DNA from 3 places in the Shewanella sp. 10N.286.52.E4 genome. Region 2 is predicted to be linked to each of the others. Evidence: predicted binding sites of a transcription regulator. Region 2 holds the regulator's gene; each other region holds the start of a gene.
The links. The regulator MetJ, encoded in region 2, represses methionine synthesis genes. The targets are predictions, from matches to a motif close to TAGACGTCTAGACGTCTA.

Region 1 (3,257 bases), on a different contig from region 2:
AACTTAACTATCTCGCAAATGGGTAATGATAACCTAGTCATTGGCTCACAAATCGGCGAAAACGGCATGATTAATGTTTCTCAAACCGGTGATTTCAATACTGCGACTGTATATCAAAATTAATATTCGAGTATTGACAACATAAAACAAAAAAGGGAGCTATATGCTCCCTTTTGTTTTGATTTAATCTATAAATTACGCAAATTCAAAGTGGGCTTGATAAGTTTGTGCCCAACGTAATAACTCAACTCTATTTCGCGACTGAGTTTTACGAAAAATAGAAGAAATATGTGCTTTAACTGTGTGCTCGCTAATACATAAGCGATGGGCTATCTCTTTATTTCTCGCACCACTAGACACAAGTTGGATAATCGTTCTTTCGCGACTAGTTAGCATCTGAAGCATGGCAACTGTATCTGGTGGAATCTCCGTATTAGCATCTAACTTTTGTACTAATCTACGGAAAATTTTACTGATTAACGGCCTGTCATACCAAAGTTCATCAGCTACCATTTTACGCAGCCCTGTCAACATCAAGTCCATACGTTGATCGGAGTAGAGTAGCCCTCTTACGCCCAGTAATAACGCTGACTCTTGATCTAAGGAGCCTCGCTCAACTTGATATAAAGCAACTGGCACATGGTTAACCAAACGAGACACAAGTAAAGGTATCCCTTTACTGTCTAAAGCAGCGCCCTTTTGCGCCACCAAATAAAAACTGTTGGAATTTTTTTCTACTTCCAAATCACTAGCATGTTTAACTATCCTGGTTTTAAGACCTATTGATTCCGCAAGAATGGCCAAATTACATGGCGCTGCAACTTGGTGTAAGAAAACTAATTCATCAATATTTGAGCTCATCACTTTTCTCCCTGAAAAGCATCCCTAACATCCCGATCTAACGGGTTTCTTCCTGAATTTCGATAACAAAATAGTAACAATACTCAATCATAGTATATTTTAACTAGTTAATATGTTTTTTTTGTCATACTAACGCATTAAATAAAACGATAAGTCCTTATAATACCCTCTATTAATAGCATAAAAAAACTTAACTTCATGCTACAAAAAGCATAAAACACTAATTTTTATTTTTTATCAGTGATGCTAACTGTTTATTATGCAATCGAGTAAGCACTACTAAAGCACTAATACCTCCTAATAAGGCCATCAACATGTCAGATTGAGTATCCCAGACGTAACCTTGAGTACCTAAAAATGCTTCTGCATCTTCACCTGTTCCAATAGCAACCCACCACTCGATTAATTCGTAAAAAGCTGAAAATGCCAGAACGAAACATACAGACAAAAACTGACACCAATACCCTGGTTGTAGTACTTGGTTTCTTAGCATGACCTCACGAGCTAAAATGACTGGAATAAACCCTTGAGCTAAATGGCCTATTTTGTCGTAATTATTTCTATCGCTCCCCATCCACTGCGCTATCCAATCAAATAAAGGCACTTCTGCATAGGTGTACTTAGCTCCAACGAGTAACACACAGCAATGAATGAGTATTAAAACATAGGAAAGTGGTGTTAACGGAAACCGATCACGTGTGAAAAATAAGATAGGAATTGCCAATAAGGCAGGTAATGCTTCTAACCACCATGTAAACATATCTTTAGGCGAAATGACTGACCAAACTAAAACTGCGCAATATATAACTATCCATATAACTTTCTTATTCAAACTAAATCCCTCTTAGATGATATTGTTCTAGAATTAGAATATTAACTTTAGCCATCTAGCCCTCTACAAGCGTTAAAAAAAGTGCTACTTTGGTCGGGCGTTTATATCAGCATAACATAAGCATAACTATTGATAAGAGGGTACCCATATCATGGCGAAACACTCGCTTGACAAGGATAAGATAAAAATCCTGCTGTTGGAGGGCGTCCACCAAACTGCGGTCGATGTACTTGAGCGTGCAGGTTACACAAACATTGAATACCATAAAGCATCTTTACCTGAAGATGAGTTGCTGCAATCCATTAAGGATGCGCACTTTGTTGGTTTGCGTTCCCGTACTCAATTAACTGCAGACGTGTTAAATCATGCTGAAAAACTCGTCGCCATTGGTTGTTTCTGTATTGGCACAAACCAAGTTGATATCGCCACTGCTGAAAAGCTCGGTGTACCGGTATTTAATGCGCCTTTTTCTAATACCCGCAGTGTTGCAGAGTTAGTCTTAGGTGAAATCATCATGCTAATGCGTGGTATTCCTCAGCGAAATGCTCATGCCCATCGTGGTGGCTGGCTTAAAAGTGCCAGTGGCAGCTATGAGGTCCGTGGGAAAACCCTTGGTGTTATTGGTTACGGCCATATTGGTACTCAACTTGGTATTTTAGCTGAGACCTTAGGTATGCGAGTGGTTTTCTACGATATTGAAGATAAGCTACCCTTAGGCAACGCAAGCCAAATTCATTCGTTAGAAACGTTATTAGGTGAAGCTGATGTGATCAGTTTGCATGTCCCTGAAACGCCTCAAACAAAAGATATGTTTGGTGAAAAAGAGTTTGCTCAAATGCGCGAGAAAAGTATTTTCATTAATGCATCTCGTGGCACTGTGGTTGATATCGACGCACTATCAAATGCATTGAAATCAGGTCACCTTGCTGGCGCAGCTATCGATGTATTTCCAGTCGAGCCAAAATCAAATGATGACGAATTTATCAGCCCATTACGCGGCCAAGATAATGTCATCATTACCCCGCATATTGGTGGCAGTACAGCTGAAGCACAAGAGAATATCGGCATTGAAGTTGCTGGCAAGCTAGCCAAATATTCAGATAACGGTTCAACGGTTTCTGCAGTTAATTTCCCAGAAGTTTCTTTACCGCAACACAAAGGCACTTCGCGTTTACTGCACATTCACCATAACCGACCTGGTGTATTGATTAAAATTAACCAAGCCTTCTCTGAAAAAGGCATTAACATTGCTGCACAATACCTGCAAACAACTGCAGAGATTGGTTATGTAGTAATGGAAGTTGATTCGAATCAAGCAGAACAAGCCTTAGGCGAGTTAAAAGCAATTGAAGGTACGATTCGTACTCGCGTTTTATTTTAACCACCAGTGTTAATTTGACGTACTTTTAGCTGTACAGGTGAACTGTGAAATAAAGCTATCTTCATTCAATTGGAGATAGCTTTTTCTTTTGAGCGTTAATGATTTCCGTTACACTCAATCCATATATCTGTTGGTCATCTTAGGAATTAGTTTATGACACTTGCAACGACTCTGCCTGATTGG
Region 2 (3,257 bases):
GCAATCAGCATCCGCTAAACTTGAACCACCAAACTTATGTAAATGACTGCGGGTCATTTGTAACTCCTTAAACCACTTTTTGCGCTGCCATATGTACTGAATATGGCAACAATAAAATCTTACTGACTTAACTTATGACAATCTAATTTATTAGCTTAAAGCTCAGCAACTGCAGCTAAACCAGCTTGGATATCAGTAATCAAATCTTCAGCATCTTCAATACCGACTGATAATCTCAGCAATGTATCTTTAATACCAGCCTCATATCGGGCTTCTGGCACCATTGCTCTGTGTGTCATTGTCGCAGGTACGGCAACTAAGCTTTCCACTCCGCCTAAGCTTTCAGCAACACTGAATATTGATAAGGCTTCTAAGAAAGCAACAACTTCAGCTTCGCCACCTTTAAGTTCAAAACTTAACATAGCGCCAAAGCCTTTTTGCTGTTTAGCGGCAATATCGTGACCTGGGTGGTCTTTTAACCCTGGGTAATATACTTTTTCGACAACATCACTGGCTTGAAGGACTTCAATCACTCGTTGTGCATTGATTTGATGCTCACGAATACGTACAGCCAATGTACGAATGCCGCGCAAAGTTAGGTAGCTATCAAAGGCTGAACCTGTCAGACCTAAAGTGTTTGACCACCAATGTAATAGCTCACCAAGTTCAGCATCTTTAGCCACGACAGCGCCGCCAACCACATCACTATGACCATTGATGTATTTAGTGGTCGAGTGCATCACAATATCAGCGCCCAGCTCTAGCGGTTGTTGCAAGATAGGCGAAAGAAAGGTGTTATCAACAACAACTAAAGCATCCACTTTATGGCTCGCAGCCACAATCGCTTTGATATCAACAACACGTAATAACGGATTAGACGGAGTTTCTAACCAAACCATTTTAGGCTTTTGCGCAATCGCATCTGCCAGTGCTTTATCATCAGTTTGATCAACTACGATTAATTTAAATTGACCTTTGTTGGCAAGATTAGTGAACAGTCGATAACTGCCGCCATAACAATCATGTGGTACAACTAATAAATCTTCAGGACCAAGCAAGCTAGTCACTAAAGTAATCGCTGCCATACCGGTACATGTCACAACACCTGTAGCACCATTTTCAAGTTTGGCTATTGCCTCACCTAAAACGCAACGGGTTGGGTTACCAGAGCGGCTGTAGTCGAATTCTCTTGGGTTTGTGTGTCCATCAAACGAGTAGTTAGTCGAAAGATAAATCGGCGGGACTACTGCGCCATATTGAGTATCGGATTCGATACCTTGGCGAACGGCAAGTGTAGCAGCGCGATGTTTGGTCATAATAATCTCCTGAAGATTGACACACTCATGAATAATACACCATAGAGATGTCTAGATGGCTAAATGTACCTAAGCTAAATCAGATCGTCAACACAAATTAGACGTTTAGACGTCTAAACATAAAGAAATCTATTTGCATTCGTTATAGAATAACAGCAATAATTTGACTGTAATAAATAAGCAGTTAAAATCTGCCACGAATCTATCGTATAAAGGTGAGTTAATGACTGAATGGAATGGCGACTATATCAGCCCATATGCCGAACATGGCAAAAAAAATGAACAAGTTAAAAAAATCACGGTATCGATTCCTTTAAAAGTACTAAAAGTGCTAACCGATGAACGTACTCGCCGTCAGGTAAATAACTTGCGTCATGCAACCAACAGTGAACTTTTGTGTGAAGCCTTTTTACATGCGTACACTGGCCAGCCTCTACCAAATGATGATGACTTATCTAAAGAAGGCCCTGATAGCATCCCAAGTGAAGCAAAAGCACTAATGGATCAAATGGGTATTGAGTGGGAAGACTTAGACGACTAAGTCTATTGTCAGTATGCTTTCAAGCTGACTGGCAAGTGTGATAATAAATCAATTTTGTGCTTACATTACGGTGTAAGCCTTCATTGATAAGCTCCCCCTCCTCTTCGCAATATGACAATACTTGAGTCAAATTTGCACTCAAAGAGAACACTATGGCATTTATCGATCCGCAAACCTTGATGCTGGCATCGGCTATTATATTTCTCGGTGCACTCACTCAAGGGCTTATTGGTTTTGGCTTAGCTGTTGTTGCTAGCCCATTGCTATATATTATTGATCCCCAACTTGTACCTGCCCCTGTTATTGCTTGCGGTTTTTCAATCGCTTTACTTACTTTATTACGTGAGCGCACATCCCTGCAATTCAACGGACTTCAATATGCACTCATTGGCCGTGTACCTGGCGGCTTTCTTGGCGCAGCATTACTGGTCTTTGCGCCGCAATCCATATTAGGTCTGGCTATTGCCTTTATTGTTGCCAGTGCTGTCATTCTAAGTTTTTATAAAATCACCGCACCAGTCAATCGCTTCACGCTATTTATCGCTGGGATTCTTTCTGGGGTTTTCGGTAATATTGCCGCTATTGGTGGCCCGCCTTTGGCTATTTTATTAGCCGGAAAAGATGCACCGCAATTTCGCGCGGCATTATCGATTTTCTTTGTATTCAGCTCTATGATTGCAATGATCATTTTATTCATCGTTGGCTTAGTTGAAATGAAGCATGTTTGGTTGTCTTTAATGCTCTTACCATCAGTATTTTTAGGCAGTTTTGTCGCGGGCAAACTCAGCAACAAAGTAGATAAACAAAAAACGCGCACAGCCACATTGGTATTGTGCGGCTTAAGTGCCTTAGTGTTGACGATAAAGTCATTAATTGAATTGTCGGCAGGATAAAAGTGGCTAAGAGGTAACTCACTAGACATGCACTAGGTATGCACTAGAAATAGGATAGATTGCTTCGAAGCGAGTCTACACCAAGCCAGCCTAAAAGTGATAAGAGGTTTGTAGTACTGCCCCAATGGCGTCATCTTCACCATAGCTACCACTCATATCAAGCTTGAATGCTTGACCAATGGCAAAGCCAGTACCAAATGAGTAGATATCGACACTGTTATCTTTCAAATCATGACGGTAGCCCATACGAAGCGACAACCAGTCTGTTGCTTTAAACTCCCCTCCCATGCGCCAATACTGAACGGCATCAAACTCTTTAAATCGGCTCTGTTCAACGAGGTCAATATCTGTGGTTAAGGTTATCGATGTCCAATCATATGCAGCGCCAGCAGTAATTAATGGCTCCACTTGATAATGAAATTCACGGCCTTGCGCTTCCACCGTTTTGATAGTTTTACTGAATAAATTACGTGCTGATAAACCGATAGTAAGGGCATCTAATGGCTC
Region 3 (3,257 bases), on a different contig from region 2:
AGATGTTGATGGCGAAGTAGATGTAGTTTTATATTCAATGGATTCGACACAATAAAAAAACCAGCATTCGCTGGCTTTATCTTAATACATAACGCGCTTATTGATTACTGAGCATCAAGGAATCGTTCAGCATCCAAAGCTGCCATACAACCTGAACCTGCTGATGTAATCGCTTGACGGTAATGTTGATCCATAACATCACCACAGGCATAAATACCTTCAATGCTGGTTTGTGTTGCATTACCTTGTAAACCACTATTAACCGTAATGTAGCCGTGATTCATATTCAGTTGATCATTAAAAATACCAGTATTAGGGCTATGACCAATTGCAATGAATACACCTGCAACTTCTAGAGACGAAATAGACCCGTCTTTAGTGCTCTTCATATTCAAACCAGTAACGCCCATATTATCACCAGTCACTTCATCAAGCGTTTGATCTAAGTGAAGGATAATATTTCCGTTTGCCACTTTGTCCATCAGTCGATTAATTAGAATCTTTTCTGAGCGGAAAGTGTCACGGCGATGAATTAAATGAACTTCTGATGCGATGTTACTTAAGTAAAGTGCTTCTTCAACAGCGGTATTACCGCCGCCAACAACGGCTACTTTCTGGTTACGATAAAAGAAACCGTCACAAGTTGCACATGCTGATACACCTCGCCCCATAAATGCTTCTTCAGAAGGCAAACCTAAATATTTAGCAGAGGCTCCAGTTGCGATAATTAGTGCATCACAAGTAAATTCGCCGTTGTCACCTTTTAATTTAAAAGGGCGCTCACTAAAATCGACTTCATTGATGTGATCAAAAATGATTTCAGTTTCAAATTTTTCTGCGTGCTGTTGCATTCTTTCCATTAAAGCAGGACCGGTTAAACCTTCAGCATCACCTGGCCAGTTTTCAACTTCTGTTGTTGTGGTCAATTGACCACCTTGCTGCATACCAGTGATCATGACTGGTTTTAAATTCGCACGAGCGGCATAAACTGCAGCAGTATAACCAGCAGGACCTGAACCTAAGATAAGTAGGTTAATATGACGAGCTTGACTCATTTTTGTATTTCTCCGTATTCATGCCTTAAGCAATTTGCATGGATTGTAGGGAATTTAACGGATGGGGTAAAGTGCAGAACTGTCTAAGATATAGATTGTATTAATCGCTTTTGTATAAAAAAGGCACCAATACAAGTGCCTTAAGTCATTTCATAAACTAATAACTAATATGACAGCTTGGTAACTCATTCTTCTCTAAGTAATTTTGATGATATTCTTCTGCAGGGTGGAACTGCTGAATTGGGACAATTTCAGTTACAATATGCTTAGTTCCCCATTTACCACTGCGTGCTAGATCAAGTTTGGATTTTTCAGCAGTGTCTTTTTGAATTTTACTATGAAAAAATACAGCACTGCGATACTGATTACCAATATCGCCACCTTGTCTATTCAGAGTGGTTGGGTTGTGATTTTGCCAGAACACTTCCAAAAGCTCTTGGTATGAAACAATTGATTCATCAAACTCTACTTGAACGACTTCAGCATGACCTGTTGTGCCTGTTTTGACTTCTTCATAACTCTGAAATTGATCTCTTCCGCCCATATAGCCGCATTGTGCATTGGTAACACCATCTACTTGCTTGAAAAAATATTCAACACCCCAAAAACAGCCTGCACCAAATGTTGCTAAAGTCATATTTACATCCATAAAGAAGTCTAGATGGCTAAAATTATATTTGTTCTGAATGAGAATGCAAGTAAAGTTTTACACTATGTCAATTGTCCCTTAACGTCAGCTTCCACTTGTTGTGTTAGAATCAACATCTGTTATTGAAACCAATTTCGTTTTACCGTTTTTCAAGGAGTCTTCGTGTTTCAACAATTAATGGAAGAAAAAGATTTTTTAGCGTTCACTTTAGCTAACATCGATAAAGTCATTACCTCACACAGTTTCACCTTATCTAATCAAACAATAGTCAAAATACATGATAACGGTGTCATCAGCTTTACTCCTGCAACAGGTTCTACTAAGGATATTGTTTTATCGTGTGCCATTCATGGGAACGAAACTGCGCCTATTGAGATTTGTAATGACTTAATCCAAGCGTTACTTAATGAACAAATACAGACAGAACACAGAGTATTATTTTTAATTGGCAACCCAGATTCCATTTTAACTGAAACCCGTTTTGTAGAAGAAAACATGAACAGGTTATTTAGCGGCGCGCATTCAAAAGGTGAAGGGCTTTGCAACAAGGAAAGAGTTCGCGCTAAAGCATTGGAGGGTTATGTAAGCGATTTTTTCCTCGATAATCACGTATCACAACGTATTCATTATGACTTGCACACAGCAATTAAGCCTTCAAAACACGAAAAATTTGCGATATATCCTTATCGACCAGGCCGTAGTTTTAGTGCTGAACAAATTATGTTTCTTGCTGGTTGCGATGTGGACACCATTTTATTTCATCACGAACCGACAACGACATTTAGCTATTATTCGTCAGAACAATTTAAAGCCGACGCTTTCACCGTTGAGCTTGGAAAGGTGATGCCGTTTGGTCAAAATGAAATGAGTAAGTTTGCTAATACGCGCAAAATGCTAAATCACTTGATAACCAAGCAGCAAGTATCAGTTGCTGAATTTAACAGCGACCAGCTTAACTTGTATAAAGTGTCTCGTTCAGTGAACAAGCACTTCGATGATTTTACATTCGCATTTCCAAAAGCCACGGTTAATTTTACCGGCTTTAAGCAAGGTGAAGTATTAGCAACTGAAGGCGGAAAAGAAATTTTAATTGAATATCCGTATGAAGCTATCGTTTTTCCAAATGAAAATGTACCTGTTGGTCAGCGCACGGTATTATGCTTAATACCAGCTCCTAACGAAGATATTCAGTAATTTGTAAAGCTAGATATACAAATTAAATGAGAAGTTATTCACTAGATGGAATGAACATTAGTTGATCGCTAGTTTACGTTAACGTAATGTTCGTTCGCATAGTATAAATTAAGCTTTATTTTATAAGGCCTCACATAATAAGAGCACAATATGAGCAACGCACCACTGAATAATGAAACAGTGCATCGTGTCAGCTTCTTAGACAAAGCTTCATTGCACATTCCTATTTTAAAAATTCTTCAAGCTGATGGTACGACATACGAAAATGCCGTCATGCCAGTGATAGATAAAGCACTCGCTGAGCGAATTCATGATACTTGTGTTTTTACCCGAGTATTAGATGAACGTATGCTAAGTGC

Region 1: a site for MetJ is predicted at 1,742-1,759, ahead of serA (phosphoglycerate dehydrogenase). Genes of this name have one in related genera too.
Region 3: a site for MetJ is predicted at 1,706-1,723, ahead of msrA (peptide-methionine (S)-S-oxide reductase MsrA). Genes of this name have one in related genera too.

Annotation. Positions count from the first base shown of each region.
Region 1 covers NZ_JBFRJJ010000010.1:67,083-70,339, forward strand. The annotation lists gene AB4153_RS05450 (curlin) at 1-123, shown strand, start outside; gene AB4153_RS05455 (response regulator transcription factor) at 196-861, opposite strand; gene AB4153_RS05460 (DUF2238 domain-containing protein) at 1,082-1,693, opposite strand; gene serA (phosphoglycerate dehydrogenase) at 1,845-3,074, shown strand; gene ygfZ (tRNA-modifying protein YgfZ) at 3,228-3,257, shown strand, end outside.
Region 2 covers NZ_JBFRJJ010000069.1:12,909-16,165, reverse strand. The annotation lists gene AB4153_RS21125 (bifunctional aspartate kinase/homoserine dehydrogenase II) at 1-57, opposite strand, end outside; gene metB (cystathionine gamma-synthase) at 156-1,316, opposite strand; gene metJ (met regulon transcriptional regulator MetJ) at 1,540-1,857, shown strand; gene AB4153_RS21110 (sulfite exporter TauE/SafE family protein) at 2,010-2,750, shown strand; gene AB4153_RS21105 (conjugal transfer protein TraF) at 2,841-3,257, opposite strand, start outside.
Region 3 covers NZ_JBFRJJ010000026.1:8,877-12,133, reverse strand. The annotation lists gene AB4153_RS15590 (GNAT family N-acetyltransferase) at 1-55, shown strand, start outside; gene trxB (thioredoxin-disulfide reductase) at 105-1,055, opposite strand; gene msrA (peptide-methionine (S)-S-oxide reductase MsrA) at 1,213-1,692, opposite strand; gene astE (succinylglutamate desuccinylase) at 1,867-2,898, shown strand; gene AB4153_RS15570 (thiamine pyrophosphate-dependent dehydrogenase E1 component subunit alpha) at 3,049-3,257, shown strand, end outside.